3 regions of the Comamonas sp. 7D-2 genome follow, and region 3 is predicted to be linked to each of the others. Evidence: predicted binding sites of a transcription regulator. Region 3 holds the regulator's gene; each other region holds the start of a gene.
What was found. Region 3 encodes sigma-54, which starts transcription at its own class of promoters, with help from an activator protein. Its sites were predicted from a motif close to TGGCANGNAANCTGCTTT; they were not measured.
Positions count from the first base shown of each region.

Region 1: a site for sigma-54 is predicted at 6,034-6,051, ahead of MPZ60_RS03300 (ammonium transporter). Genes of this name have one in related genera too.
Region 2: a site for sigma-54 is predicted at 5,020-5,037, ahead of MPZ60_RS18170 (BMP family protein). Genes of this name have one in related genera too.

Region 1 covers NZ_CP094238.1:737,797-745,512, reverse strand. Annotated here, with positions in the region: gene MPZ60_RS03335 (hypothetical protein) at 1-788, shown strand, start outside; gene MPZ60_RS03330 (hypothetical protein) at 886-1,170, shown strand; gene MPZ60_RS03325 (LLM class flavin-dependent oxidoreductase) at 1,216-2,220, shown strand; gene MPZ60_RS03320 (YafY family protein) at 2,347-3,036, shown strand; gene MPZ60_RS03315 (glutathione S-transferase family protein) at 3,130-3,786, shown strand; gene MPZ60_RS03310 (SDR family NAD(P)-dependent oxidoreductase) at 3,858-4,607, opposite strand; gene gspF (type II secretion system inner membrane protein GspF) at 4,768-5,991, shown strand; gene MPZ60_RS03300 (ammonium transporter) at 6,123-7,325, shown strand; gene MPZ60_RS03295 (5'-nucleotidase) at 7,387-7,716, shown strand, end outside.
Region 2 covers NZ_CP094238.1:3,962,643-3,970,358, reverse strand. Annotated here, with positions in the region: gene MPZ60_RS18200 (LysR substrate-binding domain-containing protein) at 1-832, shown strand, start outside; gene MPZ60_RS18195 (DUF1801 domain-containing protein) at 972-1,433, shown strand; gene MPZ60_RS18190 (tartrate dehydrogenase) at 1,550-2,638, opposite strand; gene MPZ60_RS18185 (LysR substrate-binding domain-containing protein) at 2,767-3,702, shown strand; gene MPZ60_RS18180 (GatB/YqeY domain-containing protein) at 3,810-4,256, opposite strand; gene rpsU (30S ribosomal protein S21) at 4,421-4,633, opposite strand; gene MPZ60_RS18170 (BMP family protein) at 5,134-6,183, shown strand; gene MPZ60_RS18165 (NAD(P)/FAD-dependent oxidoreductase) at 6,272-7,546, opposite strand; gene MPZ60_RS18160 (SMI1/KNR4 family protein) at 7,597-7,716, opposite strand, start outside.
Region 3 covers NZ_CP094238.1:5,142,605-5,150,320, forward strand. Annotated here, with positions in the region: gene MPZ60_RS23685 (tRNA-binding protein) at 169-507, shown strand; gene MPZ60_RS23690 (DUF711 family protein) at 565-1,797, shown strand; gene MPZ60_RS23695 (aspartyl/asparaginyl beta-hydroxylase domain-containing protein) at 1,931-2,851, shown strand; gene MPZ60_RS23700 (RNA polymerase factor sigma-54) at 3,042-4,643, opposite strand; gene lptB (LPS export ABC transporter ATP-binding protein) at 4,789-5,571, opposite strand; gene lptA (lipopolysaccharide transport periplasmic protein LptA) at 5,568-6,224, opposite strand; gene MPZ60_RS23715 (thiol:disulfide interchange protein DsbA/DsbL) at 6,355-7,005, opposite strand; gene MPZ60_RS23720 (SPOR domain-containing protein) at 7,166-7,716, opposite strand, start outside.

The DNA of each region.
Region 1 (7,716 bases), 1.1 Mb from region 3:
TCAGCAGAGCCAAGCAGAGTGTGCGCAATATCGCAGGCCTGAAGATGCGCGACATCGTCACCGAGATCCGCTCCGCACCGTGGCAGGACTCTGCCGACGGCAGCTTTGCCAACTGGGGCCCGAGGCCCGATCAGCTTCCGGCCGAAACGACCTTCCCCAGCGGCTCCACGCTCAGCTATCGCACCGTCACCGACCTGGGCGGCAGCGACTACTACCTGAGCAACAACGCCAACCGCGCCACCATTGCCCGTGCCGACGCACCGAACAACCCTGACACCAGCACCTGGCGCAGCGCCACGCTTGCGGAATTCATTGCGTGGAATGCCGGCGACTTTGCGCCCAATGTCTCGGCCGCCGATGTGCATGGCAACAACTCGCGCGTGCTGGTCAGCCGCCGCGACTATCTCAAGCCCGATGGCAGCGCCGCCTACAAGCGCTATATGGTGGGTTTCGAGAACGGCGGCGAGCAGCGCGCGCGCTTTTATGAATGCGAGGGCGATATGAGCACCTTGCCCAACAACCGGACCCTGTTCATCAACGGCGTGTCCACCTGCAAGACGATTCTGGTCAGCAACTACAGCATCGCCACCCAGGCAGATGCCAAGGTGCTGCGCTTCGCACAGGAGCCCACCCAGCTCAATGTCAGCAACTTCCAGAACTATCGCCTGTTCGTCGAGCGCGGCGGCATCACCTATGTCGGCTATCGGGACAAGCAGATGGTCAGCAATCAGCAGCGGCTCAATGGCACTGCAGCCGATGCGCTGCTTGCCGCCCTCGGCCTGAACTGACTCCCCGCCCTAGCGCAGCACAGCCCACCTCTCGGTGGGCTTTTTCATGCATGGCCTCAGCCAGCAGCGGTCATTGAGCTTTGCCAGAATCGTTGCCATGCTTGAAAACCTTCGCACTTCCGTCCAGCCCTATGGCGGCGATCTGTTTCTGCTGCTGATCGCCCTGGCTGTCATCAGCCTCGCCGTGCTGTTCAACCTCAAGGCCCGCCTGCCCGTGGACCAGCTGCGCCGCGTGATCCGCATGGCGGCGCTGGTGGCCTTGCTGGGCTCGGTATTTGCCATGCAGGCCGGCAGCAGCTATTACGCCATGGCCGCCGTGCTGCTGGCCTGGGGTGTGCTGGTCGGCATTGTGCTTGGACGTGAGATCGGCCGCAAACGCTGACCCAGAAAACGCTGCAAGCTATCAAAACCATATAGATCAATCGCCATGAAATCCCTGAACAACGTCAAGCTGTCCATGCTGGACCTGGTCGCCGTGCGCGAAGGCGGAACGGTGGCCAATGCTCTGCAGATTGCCGTGCGCACCGCGCAGCAGGCTGAAAAGCTGGGCTTCACCCGCTACTGGCTGGCCGAGCACCACAATATGCCGGGCATTGCGAGTTCGGCCACGGCCGTGCTGATCGGCCACATCGCAGGCGCCACGCAGAGGATTCGTGTGGGCTCGGGCGGCATCATGCTGCCCAACCATGCTCCGCTGGTGGTGGCCGAGGCCTTCGGCACGCTGGCCGAGCTCTACCCGGGCCGCATCGACCTGGGCCTGGGCCGCGCGCCGGGCACCGACGGTGCGACCATGCGCGCCCTGCGTCGCGACCGCGTGGAGACCGAGGAGGACTTCCCGCGCGACGTACAGGAGCTGCAGCGCCTGCTGGGCGATCACCAGGACGGCGCCCGCATCATCGCCATGCCGGGCGCGGGCACGCATGTCCCGATCTGGCTGCTGGGCTCCAGTCTGTTCTCGGCCCAGCTGGCTGCACACATGGGCCTGCCCTACGCCTTTGCCTCGCACTTTGCGCCGCGCATGCTGCACCAGGCCCTGGCCCTGTATCGCCAGATGTTCAAGCCCAGTGCCACGCTGGCCAAGCCTTACGCGATTGTCGGCGTGCCCGTGATTGCAGCCCCCAGCGATGAAGAGGCGCGGTTTCTGGCCAGCAGCACCTATCAGCGCGTGCTCGGCATTCTGACCGGCAACCGCACCCGCCTCATGCCCCCGATACCGGACTTCTGGGAGCAGCTGGATGGGCGCGCCCAGGCGGCGATTGCCGATTTCCTGGCAGTGGGCGTCATCGGCGGCCCCGATACCGTGCGCCAGGGCCTGCAAAAGCTGGCCGACGAGACCCAGGCCGATGAATTCATGATCGTCAGCGATGTCTATGACGCCGAGCTGCGCCTGCGCAGCCTGGAGATCACGGCTGGCGCCATGAACTCCGCCTGAGCGGTCCTGGCAGCTCCCTCCTCTCTCGCTTCGCGGAAGGAGGGAGCTCAGGGGTAACGACAAACCGGCTGCCCTGGCATGAGAGCATGCCAAACTCCTGCGTCGTTCACCTCTCAGATTTCGCCCATGAGCCGTTCCGCCCGTCTGCTGCAATTGCTGGATACACTGCGCCGCGCCCGTCAGCCGCAGACCGGGCCCGAGCTGGCCCAGGCGCTGGGCATCAGCCTGCGCACGCTGTATCGCGATATTGCCACCTTGCGCACCCAGGGCGCCGACATCCTGGGCGACCCCGGCATAGGTTTCGAGATGCGGCCCGGCTTTCTGCTGCCGCCGCTGATGTTCAACGCCGACGAGCTGGAGGCCCTGCTGCTGGGCGCTCGCTGGGCCAGCCTGCAGGCCGATCCGCAACTGGCACAGGCCGCCACCGCCGCCATGGACCGCATACGCACAGCACTGCCGCTGGAGCTGCGCATTGCCGTCGATACCAGCGGCCTGCTGGTTCCCAATATGCAGAACGACCCGCCGCCCGAGCCCTGGCAGGCCGCGCTGCGCCGCGCCATCCGTGCCGAACACAAGGTCGTGCTGCATTACCGGGACCAGCATGGCGTGCCGAGCCAGCGCCTGGTCTGGCCGTTTGCCATGGCCTACTTCGAGCGCAGCCGCGTGGTCTCGGCATGGTGCGAGTTGCGCCAGGCCTTTCGTCACTTTCGCGCCGACCGCGTGGACGCGCTGGAGGATTTGGGCGAACGCTATCCACAGCGACGCCAGGCGCTGATACAGCGCTGGCTGGACGAAACCGGCTACACGCTGGATTGAACGGCGCTGCTGACAGAAACTGTCAGCCCCCGCTCCTACATTGGCTGCATGGCGTTTTTGCCATGTCACAACAGCCCGCCAAGGAGAGCCGCAATGTCCACACCTCAGCAACCCAAGCTGCGCTTTTTCAGCAACCCCAGATCACGCGCCCGCATGGTGCGCTGGATGCTGGAGGAATGCGGCGCCGACTATGAAACCGTTGACCTGGAATTCGGACCCGAGATGAAGTCGCCCGAGTACCTGTCCATCAACCCCATGGGCAAGGTCCCGGCGCTGCAGCATGGCGATGCCGTGGTCACCGAGACCGGAGCCATCCTCGCCTATCTGGCCGAGCTTTTTCCCGAGAAACGACTGGCCCCGGCAATGGGCAGCCCGGAACGGGCCAGCTACTTTCGCTGGCTGTTCTTTGTCGCCGGGCCGGTGGAGGCCGTCACAACCGCCCGCAACGAAGGCTGGCTGCAATCGCAAACTCATCAGCAGGCCATAAGCGCGGGCTTTGGTCGCTTTGACGATGTGCTGAACACATTGCTGCATGCGGTGGCCGGCAAACGCTATGTCTGCGGCGACCACTTCACGGCCGCCGATCTGTATCTGGCCAGCTATATCGGCTGGAGCATGATGGACGGCAGCTTGCCCAGGCGGCCCGAATTCGAGGCCTATGCCACGCCGCTGCTGCAGCGTGCAGCCTCGGTGCGCGCCGACGAGATCGACGGCGATATGCAAGCCGCCGCCATGGCGCCAGTCGTTTAAGGTTTTGGCCCGCAGCGCTTGCCAGTCAAGCGCAGGGCCATCAAAACCTATAGCAAACCGCTGCAGACCACTCAGCGCGCCAAGTAACCGCCGTCGACCGGGTAATAAGCGCCCGTCACAAACGACGCGCGGTCACTGGCCAGCCAGGCCACCAGCTCGGCGATCTCCTCGGGCTGGCCCAGCCGTCCCATGGGGTGGGCCGCCACCAGCGCCGCATGCGTGGCCGGGTCCTGCTCCAGACCGCTGATCATGGGGGTCTGGACAAAGCCCGGCCCCACGGCATTGATTCGCACGCCCCGGGCCGAATATTCGAGCGCTGCCGCCTTGGTCAGGCCCAGCACGCCATGCTTGGCCGCCGTATAGGCCGCAGAGTTGGCAAAGCCCACGGCGCCGAGTATGGACGCCATATTGATGATGGAGCCGCCACCGCCTTGCAGCATGGCGGCAATCTGGTATTTGCAGGCATAGAAGACACCCGAGAGATTGACGCGCAGCACCTGCTCCCAGGCATCGAGTGGATAGTCGGCGGTTGGCGCGCTGGCTCCGCCGATGCCGGCGTTGTTGCAGGCCACGTCCAGCCTGCCGAAGTGGCGCATGGTCAGGGCCACCAGCGCTTCATGATCCGCCGGGCTGCCGGCGTCGGCGCGCAGATACAGTGCCTCGGCACCCAGCTCGCGCACCAGGGCCGCGCTCTCCTGGCCCTGCTCCTCGTTGAGGTCGGCCAGCACCACCCGCGCGCCTTCCCTGGCCCATGTCAGCGCCACACAACGGCCTATGCCGGATGCAGCCCCCGTCACCAATGCAACCTTGTCCTTGAGCATCGAAACCTCGCATTCTTGAATCGGCAGACCATTGTGCCGACCTCAGCCGCGGCAGTCCTGACCTGCGTCAAGCCGGGTTCGCTCTCTCAAACGCCGAAGTGCTGACATCATTAGTCGCTACTATCTGCACTAACTCCTCACCCGTCAGATCGATTCGCGCATGCCCGCCTTTACCTTTGAAGCCCTGGATGCCCAGGGCCAGACCCGCAAGGGCACCCTGGAAGCCGACAACGCCCGTGCCGCGCGCAGCCAGCTGCGCAGCCAGGCCCTGGTGCCGCTGCAGGTCGAGCCCGTCGCCGCAGGCAAGGGCCAGGGCCGCACCGGCGCTTCCGGATGGTTCACGCGCCCGGTCTTCAACTCCACCAGCCTCGCGGTATGGACCCGCCAGCTCTCGGGGCTGGTCAGCTCCGGCCTGCCCATAGAACGCGCACTGGCTGCGCTGTCCGAGGAAGCCGAGGACGAACGCCAGCATCAGCTGGTCGCAGCGCTGAGGGCCGAGGTCAATGCCGGCTCCAGCTTTGCCAGGGCGCTGGAACAGCATCCACGCGAGTTTTCCGATATCTTTTGCGCCGTGATCGGCGCCGGTGAATCCAGCGGCAGCCTGGGTCCGGTGCTGGAAAACCTGGCCGACGACCTGGAGGCGCGCCAGGCCTTGCAGTCCAAGCTCATCGGCGCCTCGCTGTATCCGGCCATCGTGACGCTGGTGGCCATCGTCATCGTGATCTTTCTGGTCAGCTATGTGGTGCCGCAGGTGGCCGGCGTGTTTGCCGGCACCAAGCGTGCGCTGCCGTTTCTCACCGTGGTCATGCTCGGCATCAGCGACTTTGTGCGCCACTACGGCTGGCTCATGCTGGCCGTGCTGCTGCTGGCTGCCGTGGGCTTTCGGCTGGCGCTCAGGAACGAGGCGTTTCGCGAGCGCTTCGATGCCCAGTGGCTGCGTCTGCCGCTCATAGGCCGGCTCTCGCGCAGCTATAACGCAGCGCGCTTTGCCGGCACTCTGGCCATGCTCGCCGGAGCGGGCGTGCCCATTCTCAAGGCCTTGCAGGCTGCGGCCGAGACGCTCAACAACCGCGCCCTGCGCGCCGATGCCATGGATGCGCTGGTGCTGGTGCGCGAAGGCGCGCCACTGGCCTCGGCCCTGGCTCAGAAGAAGCGCTTTCCGGGCCTGGTCGCCATGTTCGCCCGGCTGGGCGAGCAGACGGGCCAGCTGCCGCTGATGCTGCAGCGTGCCGCCACCCAGCTGTCCACCGAGGTCCAGCGCCGTGCCATGCACCTGGCCACGATCCTCGAGCCGCTGCTCATCGTCGTCATGGGACTGGTGGTCATGCTCATCGTGCTGGCCGTGCTCATGCCCATCATCCAGCTCAACCAGTTCGTCAAATAGGCCGGCCGCGCCCGCAACGGTGCGGAAGCACCCACTCCAGCCTGGCGCAATTCTTGCTTTCTTTTAGTGCATTGCGGGTTTTTTACGCAATTTCGCACCAATAAATAGCAAATTTCAGCTGGAGCGTTTTCATGCAAGCACTAAAACAGGGCGCGGATGCCCTGTTCATTCTGATGGGCGCCGTCATGGTCCTGGCCATGCACGCCGGTTTCGCCTTCCTGGAGCTGGGCACCGTGCGCCGCAAGAACCAGGTCAATGCCCTGGTCAAGATCCTGGTCGACTTCTCGGTCTCCACCGTGGTCTATTTCGCGCTCGGCTATGGCGTGGCCTACGGCACGCACTTTTTCGTGGGTGCCGAGCAGCTGACGACACTCAACGGCTACGGCCTGGTCAAGTTCTTCTTTCTGCTGACCTTCGCGGCCGCCATTCCCGCCATCATCTCGGGCGGCATTGCCGAACGCGCCAAGTTCTGGCCCCAGCTGATCGCCACGGCCATGATCGTGGGCCTGATCTACCCCTTCTTCGAGGGCATTGCCTGGAACCAGCATTTCGGCGTGCAGGCCTGGATCAAGGCGCTGACCGGTGCCGAGTTCCACGACTTTGCCGGCAGCGTGGTGGTCCACGCCGTGGGCGGCTGGATCGCTCTTGGCGCCGTGCTGCTGCTGGGTCCGCGCAGCAATCGCTACCGCCAGGGCGGAGCGATCGCCGCCACGCCCCCCTCCAGCATTCCCTTCCTGGCGCTGGGAGCCTGGATTCTGATCGTGGGCTGGTTCGGCTTCAATGTGATGAGTGCCCAGAGCCTGGACAAGATCTCCGGTCTGGTCGCCGTGAACTCGCTAATGGCCATGGTGGGCGGCACGCTGGCTGCCCTGGCGGTGGGCAAAAACGACCCGGGCTTTGTGCACAACGGCCCGCTGGCCGGTCTGGTTGCCGTCTGCGCGGGCTCGGATCTGATGCACCCTCTGGGGGCACTGGTCGTGGGGGCTGCCGCCGGCGCCATCTTTGTCTTCATGTTCACGCTGACGCAGAACAAATGGAAGATCGACGATGTGCTGGGCGTGTGGCCGCTGCACGGTCTGTGCGGCGCCTGGGGCGGCATTGCAGCCGGCATCTTCGGCACGCAGGCACTGGGCGGGCTTGGCGGCGTACATCCGATGGCCCAGCTCATAGGCACGCTGATGGGCGTGGCCTGGGCAGCGCTCGGCGGCCTGCTGGTCTATGGCCTGCTCAAGAAAACCATGGGGCTGCGCCTGAGCCAGGAGCAGGAATTCGACGGCGCCGATCTGTCCATACACCATATCAGTGCCACGCCCGAGCGCGAAGCCAACTGGTGAGGGCGCGGCGGCCTGCGTATCATCGGAGCTTGTCTGCACATCCGCTCAAAGCCGTACCGCCATGGCCATGACCCTGAACGACAAGCTCGTCGTCGCCATCTCCTCGCGAGCCCTGTTCGATTTCGAGGAGGAAAACCGCCTCTTCGAGGACAGCGACCCGGCGACCTATCTGCGCTTGCAGCGCGAGCGGCTGAACGTGCCTGCCGCGCCCGGCGTGGCCTTCTCGCTGGTCAAGAAGCTGCTGGCCTTCAACACCGAGGCACAGCAGCATGTGGAAGTGGTGCTGCTCTCGCGCAACGACCCCGTCAGCGGCATGCGCGTCTTCCGCTCGGCCCAGGCCCACGGCCTGCACTCCATACAGCGCGGCGTATTCACCCAGGGGCGCGACCCC
Region 2 (7,716 bases), 1.2 Mb from region 3:
TCTGGCAGTGACCCAGCCTGCCGTCTCCAAGACTCTGGCCGAGGTCGAACGCATGCTGGGCATGGCTCTGTTCGAGCGCTCCACGCGCGGCACCGAACCCACGGCAGCCGGTGTCAGCATGGTGCGTTTTGCACGCTCGGTGCTGGCCGGTTTCGAACGCACGCGCGACGAGATGGCTGCCGAGGCCAGCGGTGCCCGCGGGCGCGCCAGTGTGGGCGCCATGGTGGTGGCCACGCCGGTGCTGCTGGCGCGCGCCGTGGAGCGGCTCAAGGCGCGTTCGGACCAGACCACGGTGATGGTGGAGGAGGGGGACCTGACGCGCTTGCTGCCCAAGCTGCGCCTGGGGGAGCTGGATCTGTTCGTGGGGCGGTTGGAGCCCGGCTATGCCGCGCCCGACCTGGAGACCGAGGCGCTGTACGACGATCCCATGGTGGCCGTGGTGCGGCCCGGTCATGCGCTGCTGGCGCCGGGTGCGGCCAGCTGGCAGGCCCTGGCGGGCCAGCCCTGCGTGCTGCCGCCGCCCTGGGCCTCGCTGCGAGTGAAGCTGGAGCAGCAGTTCTATGCCCACGGCCTGCACCCGCCAGCCGACATCGTGGAGACCGCGTCCTTTCTCTCGCAGCTGACCTTTGTGCACCAGCGCGGCGCCGTGGCCTTCATGGCGCGTGGCGTGGCCCGCTGTCATGCCGCCCTGGGTACGCTGGCCATGCTGGATCTGGTCGTGCCCATAGATCTGCCGCCCGTGGGACTGATCACCTTGCGTGGCCAGCCGCTGACGCCGACCACGGGCTTGCTGGTCGAATGCCTGCGCGAGGTTGCGGGGGAGCTGGGCTGAGCCTGGTATGAGCCTGATATAGGGCGGGCTGGCACTCTGGGACCGCTCTGCTCTGGCGTGCTACCGTGGTGCAATCCTTGTCCCATGTCTTGAGCCTTGTGCTGGACATGATTCCAGGTCCAACCATGGAGACCCATCTATGACTGCCTTGCTACCCATGCCTGCACCTTCGGCCGAGCCTGTCAGCGGCCCCGAGGCTTCGGCTCTGATCGATGCCAGGATTGCCGGCCTGGACGACTGGCGCGGCGCCATGCTGGCCCGCGTGCGGGCGCTGATCCGCGAGGCCTTGCCCGCCGTGGTGGAAGAGCTGAAATGGCGTGGAACGCCCGTATGGTCGCAGGACGGCATCCTGTGTACGGGCGAGACCTACAAGGCCGTGGTCAAGCTGACCTTTGCGCATGGTGCGGCCCTGGCCGATCCGGCCGGCCTGTTCAATGCCAGTCTTGAAGGCGCCACGCGCCGGGCCATAGATCTGCATCTGGGCGATGCGCTTGACGCCGCAGCGTTCCAGGCGCTGGTGCAGGCCGCAGCACAGCGCAATGCCCAGGCCCGGGCGGCCAGAAAACCGGCTTCGCAAGCCAAAGCCAAATCCCCGGGCTGAAGCCTGCGCCGCCGTTGGGCCTGGGCGTTCAGACGTAAAAAGCACCCTGGTGCAGGTTGTGCCTGCACGGGTGCTTCTCATTTTGAATCAGGCCGGCCGCGGCCAGCCTGGAGCCATCAGGCCTTGGCGATGGCCGCGGCGATGGCTTCACCCACCTCGGTGGTGTTGGCCTTGCCGCCCAGATCGGGCGTCAGCGGACCGGCCTTGATCGTGTGCTCGATAGCGGCCACGATGGTGTCGTGGGCCTGGCGCCAGGCACCTTCGCTGCGGCCCAGGAAGTCCAGCATCAGCGCACCCGACCAGACCATAGCGATGGGGTTGGCGATGTTCTTGCCGTAGATGTCGGGCGCCGAGCCATGCACGGGCTCGAACAGCGAGGGGAAGTTGCGGTCGGGGTTGAGGTTGGCCGACGGCGCCAGGCCGATGGTGCCCGTGGTGGCAGGGCCCAGGTCGGACAGGATGTCGCCAAACAGATTGGTGGCGGCCACCACGTCGAAGCGGCCGGGCTGAAGCACGAAGCGCGCGGTCAGGATGTCGATGTGCTGTTTGTCCAGCGTGACTTCGGGGTAGTCCTTGGCCACGTCGTCGGCGCGCTTGTCCCACCAGGGCATGCTAATGGCGATGCCATTGCTCTTGGTGGCCAGGGTCACGTGCTTCTTGGCGCGGCTCTGGGCCAGATCGAAGGCGTACTTGAGCAGTCGGTCGGCGCCCTTGCGCGAGTAGACCGATTCCTGGATCACGATCTCGCGGTCTGTGCCTTCGAACATCACGCCGCCCAGCGAGGTGTATTCGCCTTCGGTGTTCTCGCGCACCACGTAGTAATCGATGTCGCCGGGCTTGCGGCCGGCCAGGGGGCAGGGAACGCCTTCGAACAGGCGCACCGGACGCAGATTGATGTACTGGTCGAATTCGCGGCGGAACTTGAGGAGGGACCCCCACAGCGAGACATGGTCGGGCACGGTGGCGGGCCAGCCCACGGCGCCGAAGAAGATGGCGTCCATGCCCGAGAGCTGGGCCTTCCAGTCGTCGGGCATCATCTGGCCGTGTTCGGCGTAGTAGTCGCAGTGGGCCCAATCGAAATGGTGGAACTCCAGCGGCAGGTCGAAGCGCCTGGCTGCGGCTTCCAGCGCGCGCAGGCCTTCGGGCATGACTTCCTTGCCGATGCCGTCGCCGGCGATGACTGCAATCTTTTTGGGTGTGGACATGGTGCTCTCTCGTGAATGTGTTGGGTGGCGAGGCAGCGGCTCAGCCTGTGCCTGGCGGTATTCTGCACCTTACATAACTGAATACAATTGACTGATCGTAGCCTGATTGTTTACAGATCGTGCAGAAAATGCCCTCGCCCGAAGACCTGCGTGTCTTCACCACCGTGGTGCGCAAAGCCAGCTTTGCCGAGGCTGCGGCCGCGCACAATGCTTCGCCGGCCTTTGTCAGCAAGCGCATCCGCCTGCTGGAGCAGGAGCTGGGCGTGAAGCTGCTGCATCGCACCACACGGCGGGTAGCTGTCACCGAGCAGGGCGAGCGCGTCTACCACTGGGCGCAGCGCATTCTGGACGAGGTCGAGCATCTGCTGCAGGAGGTGGATGTGACGCGGCGCCAGCCGCGCGGCCTGCTGCGGGTGTCCACCAGCTTCGGTTTTGGCCGCAATGTGGTTGCGCCCGCACTGTCGCAGCTGATTGCGCAATATCCGGCGCTGCAGCTACGCCTGGAGGTGTTTGACCGCATCGTCGATGTTGCGGCCGAGGGCTTCGATCTAGACGTACGCGTGGGCGACGAGATCGCCCCGCACCTGATTGCCCGGCATCTGGCCGACAACCATCGCGTGCTGTGTGCGGCCCCGGCCTATGTGCAGCGGCGTGGCAGCCCGCGCACGCTCGACGAGCTGGCTGCGCATGACTGCCTGGTCATCAAGGAGCGTGACCATCCCTTCGGTGTCTGGAAACTGCGCTCGGGCAGTCAGGAGCGCAGCGTGAAAGTGACCGGGCCGCTGTCCACCAATCATGGCGAGATGGCCGTGCAATGGGCGCGCGACGGCCATGGCATCGTGTTGCGATCGCTCTGGGATGTGGCGGCCGATCTGCAGGCCGGCAGCCTGCTGCAGTTGCTGCCCGAGTGGCAGCAGCAGGCGAATATCTGGGCCGTCTATCCGACGCGACTGGAGCGCTCGGCCAAGGTGCGGGTCTGCGTCGAGTTTCTGCAGGAGTTCTTCAGCAAACAGGCGCCCATGGGATTCAGAAATGCTATAAAAAAAGAAGCTGCTATCGCTTGATATACATAAATTTCAGATCATTTTTAATCTGAAAGATATGTACTGCAAGCGCAAGCAGCTTCTGTTTTTGAGCCTGGTGCCGCATGGTGGCTCAGGCCGGTTGCCAACTATCGGGTCAGCGCGGCCTTCACGGCAGCGGACACCAGGCCCATATCGGCCTTGCCGGCCAGCTGGGCCTTGACGGCGCCCATCACCTTGCCCATGTCGCCAGGGCCGGAGGCACCCAGTTCGGCCACGATGGCCTGCACGGCTGTGGTGATCTCGGCCTCGCCCATGCGTTCGGGCAGATAGACCTTGAGCACTTCCATTTCGGCCTTTTCCACGTCGGCCAGATCGCTGCGGTTGGCGGCTTCGAAGGCGGCGATGGAGTCCTTGCGCTGCTTGATCAGCTTGTCGACGATGGCGATGACGGCGGCGTCGTCGAGCTCGATGCGCTCGTCCACTTCCTTTTGCTTCATCGCGGCCTGCAGCAGGCGGATGGTGCCCAGGCGCGCGCTGTCCTTGGCACGCATGGCGGTCTTCATGTCTTCGGTAATCTGGGCTTTCAGGCTCATGGCTTTCTCCTTGGGGTGGGCGAACGGACGCTGACTGTCCATGCGCTGGGAGGTCACTGCGCAGCCGGGCAGGCTTGGCAGTGGCCAGAAAACAAAAAACCCGCGCCTGGCGTCCCGAGCGCGGGTTTGCGGCTGTTTTAAGGCCGACTGGTCCTAATCAACGATTAGTACAGCTTCTTAGGCAGTTGCATGCTGCGAACGCGCTTGTAGTGACGCTTCACGGCAGCAGCCTTCTTGCGCTTGCGCTCGGCTGTGGGCTTTTCGTAGAACTCGCGAGCACGCAGATCGGTCAGCAGACCCAGCTTTTCGATGGTGCGCTTGAAGCGGCGCAGGGCAACTTCATAGGGCTCGTTTTCTTTGACGCGGATGGTAGTCATTTAATTTCCAGATATATCTGTGCTGACAGAGGGTTCTCGGGAAGATCGGGCCTGAGAGCCGTGAACAGCGGTTTCCCCGCCACTTTTTAACTAGTATGGCCGACGGGGTAATGCCAGCAAAGTCGAGCATTATAGACCAAGACTTGGGCTGCGTCTTGAATGGGGCGTGAAGCAATTCGGAGTCGGTCGCGCGTGCATGGTTTTGCGGCAGCAGGCAGGGCGTTGTCGCAGACCAGATTCAGGCACCGCCATTGTGCCTTTTGGACTATCGGCGCGTTCAAGTCGCGTGTATTGCGGAGCGAGGCCGGATGCGCAATGCAAGAGCACGGTGCTGCCCAGGCGCCAGGACAGCCGAGCCCGGCGCTGGGGTTTCTTGCGAGTATCGTGTGCACGGAAATTGCATACAGTTTGAGGGCTTTATTTCGTGACCGAGGTCAAGGAATAAGTGGGTTTCGTGCCTGTGCGCGTCGCTGTTTTTCTGTGTTCAAGGAGCTTCCATCTTGTCCAGCGCTTCTCATTCCTCATTTATTTCGCGTCGCCAATGGATGGCTTCGGCCATAGCCGTGCCGGGCTTGCTGGCATTGACGGCCTGTGCCGGCAGGGCCGGAGTTTCCGGGCCTGCCGCATCCGGCGGTTCCCTGGTGGTGGGCGGTCTGTTTGCGGGCTCGCGCAGCGACAAGGGCTTTATGGAGGCCGGCTGGCGCGGCCTGGAAAAAGCACGCCAGGAGCTGGGCGTGCAGACCCGCTTTCTCGACGGCATGGCGCCCAGGAAGGAGTTGCTGGTGCCGGCTCTTGCACAGCTTGCGGAGCAGGGTGCGCAGCTGGTGATTGCCCATGGCGGGCAGAACAATCAGGCCGCAGCCGAAGTTGCGGCGCGCTTCCCCAGGACCCAGTTCGTCGTGACCCAGGGCGCGGTACAGGGAGGCAATCTCTGCAGCTATGACGTGCTGCAGGAAGAGTCGGCCTATCTGGCGGGCGTGCTGGCGGCGCTGACCACCAAAACCGGTGTGGTCGGCCATATGTCGGGCATTCGCGTGCCCCCGGGGCTCAAGGGGCGTGCTGCCTATGCTGCCGGTGTGCGCGATACCGACCCCAGGGTCAAGCTGCTGACGAACTTCTCGGGCGATCAGGACGACAACGCTTTGTCGCACCGCATTGCCAAGGCCCAGATGGCTGCCGGTGCCGATGTGATCTTCACCATGCTCAACTCCGGCCGCGATGGCGTGACCCAGGCCTGCCGCGAAGCGGGCACGCGCCAGATCGGCAATGTGATCGACTGGACCACGGTGGACCCGCAGGTGTTCGTCGCTTCCGCCTGGGCCGATGTGGGCATTGGCGCGTTCTTGGCCGTCAAGGACATGCAGGAGCGCGGTGCGCCCGGCCCGGGTATTCGCAAGATTGGCCTGAGCGACCCGGCGGCCGTACGCCTGACCATGGGCCAGGGCGTTGCCGCCGCTGTGCGCGAGCGCGTGGCCAAGGCGTCGGCTGCCATCGCCTCGGGGCAGCTCAAGGTTCCCGAGCACTATGAAGGCAAGGAGTTTTCTGCCTGACCGGGTGGTGCGCTGGAGGCGCAGGCAGCAAAAAAGGATGACTCAACCATCCTTTTTTCATGGCGGCAGGCGCTTCGGTTCCAGTCGCTCAAGCCATGACCGATTGCTTTTCCGCCATGGCCTGGGCGCAGGCGGCGGCACTGGCCCAGGCCCACTGGAAGTTGTAGCCCCCCAGCCAGCCGGTGATGTCCACCACCTCGCCGATAAAGTACAGGCCCGGGCGGCTCTTGCACTCCATGGTTTGCTGGGACAGCACCTTGGTGTCCACGCCGCCCAGCGTGACCTCGGCTTTTTTGTAGCCCTCGGTACCCGTGGGAGTGATCTCCCAGCGCGACAGCTGCTCGGCCAGTCTGGCCAGGGCCTTGTCGCTGGCCTCGTTGATGGGGCGCTGCAACTCGGGCATGCGGCCGACCCAGGCATCGGCCAGGCGCGCGGGCAGGTGGGCGGCCAGCTCGTTGGCCACAAGCTTGCGCGAGTGGAGCTTGGCCTGGGCCAGCACCTCGGCCAGATCCACGCCAGGCAGCAGATTGATCTGCAGCGGGGTGCCGGACTTCCAGTAGCTGGAGATTTGAAGTACCGCAGGGCCGGAGAGGCCGCGATGGGTGAACAGCAAATCCTCGTGGAAGCTCATGCGCTCCTTTTTACTGCCGGTGCTGATTTCCACGGGCAGGGCCAGACCGGCCAGGCCAGCGTAGGGTTGCCAGCCTTCGCCGTCGAAGGTCATGGGCACCAGGCCGGGCGTGCGCTCGATCAGCGGCAGGTCGAACTGCTGGGCCAGGCGGTAGCCGAAGTCGGTGGCGCCTATCTTGGGAATGCTCAGGCCGCCGGTGGCAATGACCAGATTGGTGGCCTGTACCAGGCCACGATCGGTTTCAATCTGATAGCTGCAATCGCTTTCTGTGTCTTGGTTTGACGGCGAAAATACTACTTTCTTGACCTGGCAAGGCTGCCAGCGCTGCACGCCGCCCGCGCTGCACTCGGCCAGCAGCATGGCGATGATGTCCTCGGCCGAATGGTCGGCAAACAACTGGCCTTTGTGCTTTTCGTGGTGGGCAATGCCATGCCTGTCCATCAGCGTGATGAAGTCGGCAGGCGTGAAGCGCGACAGGGCCGAGCGGCAGAACTGGGGGTTCTGCCCCACAAAATGCTTGTGCGGCGCACGCACGTCCAGATCTCGGTTGGTGAAGTTGCAGCGTCCGCCGCCCGAGATGCGAATCTTCTCGGCCACCTTGGGCGCATGATCGATCAGCAGCACCTTCAGGCCCTGCTGGCCGGCCTGGGCCGCGCAGAACAGGCCGGCGGCACCGGCGCCGATGATGATGGCGTCAAAAATCTGGAAGGGGACCTGTGAAGAGGAGGACACGGCAGGCAGGGCGATGGAGCAAGAACAAGGCCGCGATTGTCCCAGATGCCTCAGATTTTGGGCTCGTCCACTACAAAGCCCCAGAAACCGTCGTCGCAGTGAATGCAGCAGGCCGTAAAGTGATTCAGGTCACTGGCGTGAAACCAGATCAGGCCCAGCTTGGAGTCGCA
Region 3 (7,716 bases):
CGCGCCAGCAACGGCGCAGACGCCGGACGCTCACGGGAGCCTGTTGTGCGCTTTACAGGGCATAAGCATACGCGCTAGGCCTTTTCCGGTGCCCGCGCACGACAAGCGTTGCTCTACAGATGCTCGCAGGGCCCGAGGCATGATGCCAGGCGAAGGAGCAATGACGACATGGAAGAAATCAGCTGGAACGACTTTATGAAGGTGGAGCTGCGCGTGGGCCGCGTGCTGCAGGCCGAGGTATTTGCCGAGGCCCGCAAGCCCGCCTACAAGCTGCTGGTGGACCTGGGTCCCGAGCTGGGCCAGCGCAAGTCCAGCGCGCAGATCACCGAGCATTACCAACCCGAGGAGCTGATAGGACGGCTGGTGGTGGCCGTGATCAACTTTCCCAAGAAGCAGATTGGGCCCTTGATGAGCGAATGTCTTGTGACCGGTTTTCACGATGCCACGGGAGCCGTGGCCCTGTGCGTGCCCGACAAGGAGGTGCCGCTGGGCACGCGCCTGCTGTAATCGGCGTGTTCAGAGGCAAAATGGCCGCCAGCCATTCTCCCGCCTACGGATACTGCTATGAATATCAGCTTCAACCCGCTGGTGCGCGTGCGCACCGTCACCGCCTTTGTCAACCTGAGCGCCGATGAGGCACAGTGGCAGGCCGACCTGACCCAGGCCAAGCAGCAATGCGATGCCGTGGCCGATGCCATCGAGGCCCGGGGCTATCAGGTGCAGTCCATCCGCATCGTGAGCAACCCGTTTGGCGAATATCTGGATGTCTCCAGCGCAGACAGCGCCCAAGCCGGCCTGCAGCGCATTGCCGAAACGCTCAAGGCCATCAACACCGGCAAACGCCGCATCCGCTTTGCCGTGGGCGAGGCGCGCAATGCGCAGGAAGTGGCCCTGCTGCCGCAGCTGATTGCCGCCTATGGCGACCTGTGCAACGCCTGCGTAAACATCGATCTGGATGAACATGGCTTTCTGCAGACCGGCTTGCTGGCCCATAGCGTGCAGGCAATTCAGCAGATCGCGCGCACCACGCCGCGCGGCGAAGGCAACTTCAACTTCACGGTCAACTTCAACTGCGCGCCCGGCATTCCCTATTTCCCGGCCAGCTACCACCGCGGCCAGCACCACGGCGCCCTGGTGCTGGGCCTGGAAACGCCAGACCTCATGGTGGCTGAACTGCAGGAGCTGCAGCAGCAGCGCCTGCAGCTCGATCACGCGGCGTGGTTCAGGCTCGCATTCGAGCGCCTGAGCCAGACCCTGAACGAGCATGCCACTGCCATCCAGCGCTGTGCCGACGGCGTGAAACTGGCCGAGGGCTGGCATATCGCGGGCATGGACACCTCGGCCGCGCCGTCCAAGTCCTGCGCCTCCATGGTCGATGTCTACCAACTGCTGGGCGTGCCCTGTTTCGGCGCCAGCGGCACGGTGGAAGCGTCGGCCCTGCTGACCCGCGTCTTCAAATCGGTCAACGGCGTGACACAGATCGGCTTCAGCGGCCTGATGCTGGCCGTGACCGAGGACCAAGGCCTGGCCCAGGCCAGTCTGAATGACGAATTCGATATCCGCGCCCTGCTGACCTACAGCAGCGTCTGCGGCATCGGCCTCGATACCGTGCCTGTGCCGGGCGACAGCAGCGCCGAGCAGATCGCCGCCGTCATGCGCGATACGGGCACCATGGCTTTTCGCCTCAACAAGCCGCTGACGGTGCGGCTATTCCCCGTGCCGGGGCTCAAAGCGGGCGACACAACGGCGTTCGAGAGCGCGGATCTGTGCAACTGCGCCGTGCTGGCTCTGCCTTGAACATCTAACAAGCGGGCTGCTGCGCTTGGCCGTCAAGCGCCGGCAGCTATTGCTTTTGATATTCCCCTACCCCGGTTCTGTTTGACCTGCCCCCATGGTGGCCGCCGGGGTGCCCCCGGTAAAATTGGCCCTTATGGCAAAAATAATCGTTCTGGCACTGGTGCTGCTTTTCTTTGGCTGCGGGCTGTACATGCATCTGCGCGGCAAGGTGCGCCACAAGGTGGTCAAGCAATTGTTTGACCACTCCACGTTCACAGCGCCGTTCAACGTCTTCATGCTGATGTTCAGCAAGGTGCCGCGCACGCCCTATCTGCCCACCAGCACCTTCCCCGAGCTGGCGCCGCTGCAGGCCAACTGGCGTGAAATCCGCGAGGAAGCCGTCAATCTGCAAAAGAACATGCAGATCAAGGCCGCCGCCAACAACGACGACGCAGGCTTCAACTCCTTCTTCAAGACCGGCTGGAAGCGCTTCTATCTCAAGTGGTACGGCGATGCCCACCCTTCGGCCATGGAGCTGTGCCCCAAGACCACGGCCCTGGTGAAATCGATTCCCAGCGTCAAGGCCGCCATGTTTGCCGAGCTGCCGCCCGGCGCCAAGCTCAATCTGCACCGCGACCCCTATGCAGGCTCGCTGCGCTATCACCTGGCCGTGCTGGCCCCCAACGACGACCGCTGCATGATCGAGGTCGACGGCCAGCCCTATAGCTGGCGTGAAGGCGAAGGCGTGATCTTCGACGAGACCTTTATGCACTGGGCCGAGAACCGCTCGGAAGGCAACCGCATCGTGCTGTTCTGCGATGTGGAGCGCCCCATGACCAATGGCTTTGCCCAGTGGCTCAATCACTGGCTGGGCAAGAACGTGGTGGCCGCCGCCAGCTCGCCCAACAACGAGGGCGATCCGCGCGGCATGATCAGCAAGCTGTTCAAGATCTCGTTCTATGCGGGCAAGTACCGCCGCGCCTTCCGCGACTGGAATCCGACCTTCTACAAGATCCTCAAGTTCGGCCTGATGATTGGCGTGCTGGTCTGGTTTATCTGGTGGTTGGTTTCTTGATAACCCCCTGAGGCGCTACGCGCCTTCCCCTGGCCGGGCGCCCCCAAGGGGGGACGGCAGCATCGCCGCAAGGGCGGCTCTTGCTCGCTGCCCCTTGCTTGAGGAATGCCTTATCAAGGCTCCCGCCCTAAATACAGAACAAGAAAGCCGCTGTGTGATGCATCAGCGGCTTTCTTGTTTCTGCGGTGCCCTACAGCGCCTTGCGCAGCGTGGTCGTCGGTATCTTGAGCTGCTCGCGGTATTTGGCGACGGTGCGGCGCGCGCACTCGATGCCCTGCTCTTTGAGCATATCGGCCAGCTTGGCGTCCGACAGCGGCTTCTTGGCATCTTCGGCATCGACAAACTGCTTGATCAGCGCACGCACGGCCGTGCTGGAAGCACTGCCGCCGGTTTCCGTGCCCAGGCCCGAGCCGAAGAAATACTTGAGCTCGAAGGTGCCCTGGGGCGTGGCCATGTACTTGGCCGTGGTCACGCGGCTGATCGTGGACTCGTGCAGACCCAGGGTGTCGGCGATATCGCGCAGCACCAGCGGGCGCATGGCCAGTTCGCCATGCACAAAGAAGTTCTTCTGCCGCTCCACAATGGCTTCGGAGACCCGCAAGATGGTGTCGAAACGCTGCTGGATGTTCTTGATGAACCAGCGCGCCTCCTGCAACTGCTGCTGCAGCGCCGCATGGCCGTCGCTGTTCTTGTGGCGGCGCAGCACGCCGGCATAGATGTCGTGCACGCGCAGACGCGGCATGACCTCGGGGTTGAGCTGCACGGAGAAGTCCACCCGGCCCGAGCCGGACCGCAGCGGGCGCACGATGACATCAGGCACCACGATATGGCGCTCCACGTCCACAAAGCGCCGACCCGGACGCGGCTCCAGCCTGGCGATCAGGGCCATGGCTTCGCGCAGCTGTTCCTCTCGCGCGCCGCACAGGCTGGTGAGCTTGCGCAGATCGCGCCGCGCCAGCAGGTCCATGGGCTGCGCGCAGATGGCCTGCGCCAGCAGCAGCCGGTTCATATGCGCCTCGGTCGTGCCCTCGTCCTCGGCGGTGCGGATCAGGTCGCGCAGCTGCAGCTGCAGGCACTCGGCCAGATCACGCGCTCCCACGCCCACGGGCTCCAGGCTTTGAAGCAGCTTCAGAGCAATGACAAAGTGCTGCTCCAGTTCCTCGCGCTCTTCCAGGTCGTCGCCGGCCAGGCTCTGCGCCAGCTCCTGCAGGGAATCCTCGAGATAGCCGTCGTCGCTGAGCGACTCGATGAGAAAGCGCAGCGCCGCCATGTCCGCCGCGCCCAGATGCAGGCTCAGCGCCTGACGATGGAGAAAGTCGGTCAGGCTCTGGTGCTCGCGCGCCAGATCGATGGCATCGGTTTCGTCATCGCCATCGCGGTTGCGCGTGGAGCTGCTGGCCGAGGGCGTATCCCACTCGCTGCTGGATTCGCCACCCCATTCCCCGTCCTGGCCGTCCAGGCCCTCGGCCTCCCAGTTCAGCGTTTCAGGGGTTTCGGGGTTTGATGCCTCCGCTACCGTTTCAGTAGCTTGTTGCGCTTGCGATGCATCTCTTTCAGCATGAATACCATCTGAAGTACTGTATTCACTGGCGCTATTAGCTACATCTACAGGAGCATCTCCCGCAGTTTCGGCCTCATCGCCCGCACGTTCCAGAAAAGGGTTGTCGACCAGCATCTGCTCGACTTCCTGCGCCAGCTCCAGGGTGGAAAGCTGCAGCAGCTGAATGGATTGCTGCAGCTGCGGCGTAAGCGATAAATGCTGCGAAACGCGTAGCGAGAGACCTGGCTTCATCGAGGCGCGGCCCCCAGACAATCATTGCAAACGCGCGCAGTGCTACGGGTTTGCCGCCGGGCCGCCCCAAGGCAAACCTCGGCGCAGCCGGTCAGGGCCCCTTCTGGGGGCAGCGACCGCACAAAGTGAGGGAGCGTGGGGGTCATCACATTCTGAAATGTTCGCCCAGATAGACGCGGCGCACATCGGCGTTCTCCACGATCTCCTCGGGCGTGCCTTCGGCCAGCACATGGCCGTCGCTGATGATGAAGGCGTGGTCGCAGATGCCCAGCGTCTCTCGCACATTGTGGTCGGTGATCAGCACGCCGATGCCGCGCTCCTTGAGGAAGCCGATGATGCGCTGGATCTCGATCACCGCGATCGGGTCGATGCCGGCAAAAGGCTCGTCAAGCAAAATGAAGCGCGGTTGCGTGGCCAGGGCGCGGGCAATTTCCACGCGCCTGCGCTCACCGCCTGACAGCGCCAGCGCCGGCGACTGGCGCAGATGCTCGACGCGCAGCTCCTGCAGCAGGCCCGTGAGACGCTTTTCGATTTCGTCGCGCGTCAGCGCCTTGCCCTGCTCGTCCTTTTGCAGCTCCAGCACGGCGCGCACATTGTCTTCCACGCTGAGCTTGCGGAAGATGGAGGCTTCCTGGGGCAGATAGGACAGGCCCAGGCGCGAGCGCTGGTGAATCGGCATGCCGCCCACCGGCTGGCCGTCGATGAAGATCTCGCCGCCGTCGCTGCGCACCAGGCCCACGATCATGTAGAACGATGTGGTCTTGCCCGCACCGTTGGGGCCGAGCAGACCGACCACCTCGCCTTTTTGCACGGACAGCGACACATCCTTGACCACCTTGCGGCTGCCGTAGGACTTGGCCAGATGTTTGGCCTCCAGGCGGCTGTCGGACTCGCCGCTGCGGCTGCTGGAGAAAGTCGGCTCGCTCATTTCTTCTCGTCGGCTTTCTCGCCGCCCAGCGTCATGCTCTGGCGCAGCTGCGTGGCAGGTGTTGCAGGCTTGGGCTGTGCCCCCGGCGTGCCGTCCTTGGGCGCCATGATGGCGCGCACACGGCCGCCCTGTCCCACGGAGGAACTCGGCAGGCCGCCGCTGGTCTTCTGGCCATCGACGGTATAGACGTCGGTGATGTTGTTGTAGACGATGATGGAGCCCGTGACCTGATCGCTGAGCTGACCGCCACGGTAGCGGCGCATCTCGCCACGACGGATGAACTTGACGATATCGGCCTTGCCGTCGTACTCGATGACTTCGCCTTCGCCCTCGATGAACTCCTCGGGCTGACCGGCCACGGTATCGCGCTTCTGACGGAAGAACGCTCGCTTGCCGGCCTCGGCCTTGATCACACCGTACTGATAGCCCTCGGCGTCCTGCCGCACATCGAGCTGAGCACCGCGCAGCACGATGGAGCCCTTGGTCATCACCACATTGCCAGTAAAGACACTGGTCTGCTGCAGCTCGTCATGACGCAACGCATCCGCCTCGATATTCATGGGCTTGGCGCTGTCGGCTTTTTCGGCATGGACAATGCCGGTCGCTGCTGCCAGGGCGCAGGCCAGCGCAAGAGGTAGGAGTGTTTTTTTCATGGAAGGCACGTTTCTTGCATCCATTGTAGTCATTCCCTTTTTGCAACTTGCGTAAAAAACACCCACAAAAAAGCCCGCACGGCGGCGGGCTTGTTGGACGTCAAACGTCACTGGCGTCTGCTGCCTGATCTCAGGCCTTGCGGCTGGAGGCGACCAGCGCATTGACCACGCGCAGCACATTGTCCATATTGCCGGCCTTGGTGCCGTCCGTGTAGTAGCGGCCGGCCACACCCATGGCGGGCACGCCTTCCACGTCATATTCGTTTTGCAGCTGAGCGGCCTTGCGCGCCTGATTGGCCACGGTAAAGGAGTTGTAGACCTCCTTGAACTTGGCCAGATCCACGCCCTGCTTTCCGACCCAGTCAAAGATGGCGTCATCGGTCTTGAGCAGATTGCGATCCACGTGGATGGTACGGAACACCTTGGCGTGCAGCTGGGGCAGCAGGTTCATGCCCTCCAGGGCGTAGTACAGCTTTTGCTGTGGCACGAAAGAGGCATTGAAAGCCACGGGCACGCGGCGCACCACCACATCGGCAGGCTGGCTCTTTGCCCAGGCTTCGAACTGGGGCTCGAAGGCATTGCAATGCGGGCAGCTGTACCAGAAGAACTCGACCACCTCGACCTTGCCGGCCGGCGCGCTCACGCTGGCGGGCTTGCCGAGCTTGATGTAGTCCTTGCCTTCCTTGGGCGCAGCGCCCTGGGCCCAGCTGGAGGAGGCACCCAGAGTCAGGGCACCGGCAGCAGCTGCCGAGGCAGCCAGAGAGAATTCGCGACGTTTCATCTAAACAAACTCCTGTATCAGGTCTGCAGTATCAGAGCCAACAGGCCCAAAAAAGTTCAGCGTTGTCAAAACTACCAATGGCACAAGCCAGAGGCCTCAAGCAAGGGCCGCCCCGCAGCTAAGCTGCAGTCCCCCGACGCGCAGCGCCTCAGGGGCCTTGTTATCTGGCCGCGCGCACCAGAGTCGAGTCCACGCCCGCACCGTCGAGCTTGCCCTTGAGCTGCTCGGCGTCGTCACGCTTGCTGAACGGCCCCACGCGCACGCGGAAAACGGTGATGCCGTTCTGCTCACGCTCGCTGATGCGCGACTCCCAGCCCAGCATGGCCAGCTTGGCACGCTGCGCTTCCGCTTCGCTCTGGCCGCGGAAAGCACCGGCCTGCACAAAGTAGTTGAACGCAGAGTCCGAAGAGGATGCCGTCTGCGCGGCCGCCTTTTCCTTGTCTGCACGCGCCTTGTCTGCCTTGTCGGCTGCTGCGGAGCGCTCCTTGACCAGATCACCCAGCGGATCACCCGATGCGGACTTGGCAGGCTTCTCCGGCGTAGAAGGTGGCGGCGGCGTGGTGACTCCGCCGGTTGCAGTAGGTTGTACCGCAGGTGTAGGCGGCGACACCGTCACATCGCTTGGAGGAACTGGTGGTGTCACCGGGGGCGGTGCAGGCTGGCGGCTCTGCAGCGGTGCGTTGGGGTCCCAGTTCTTGTTGCGCTCGGCCT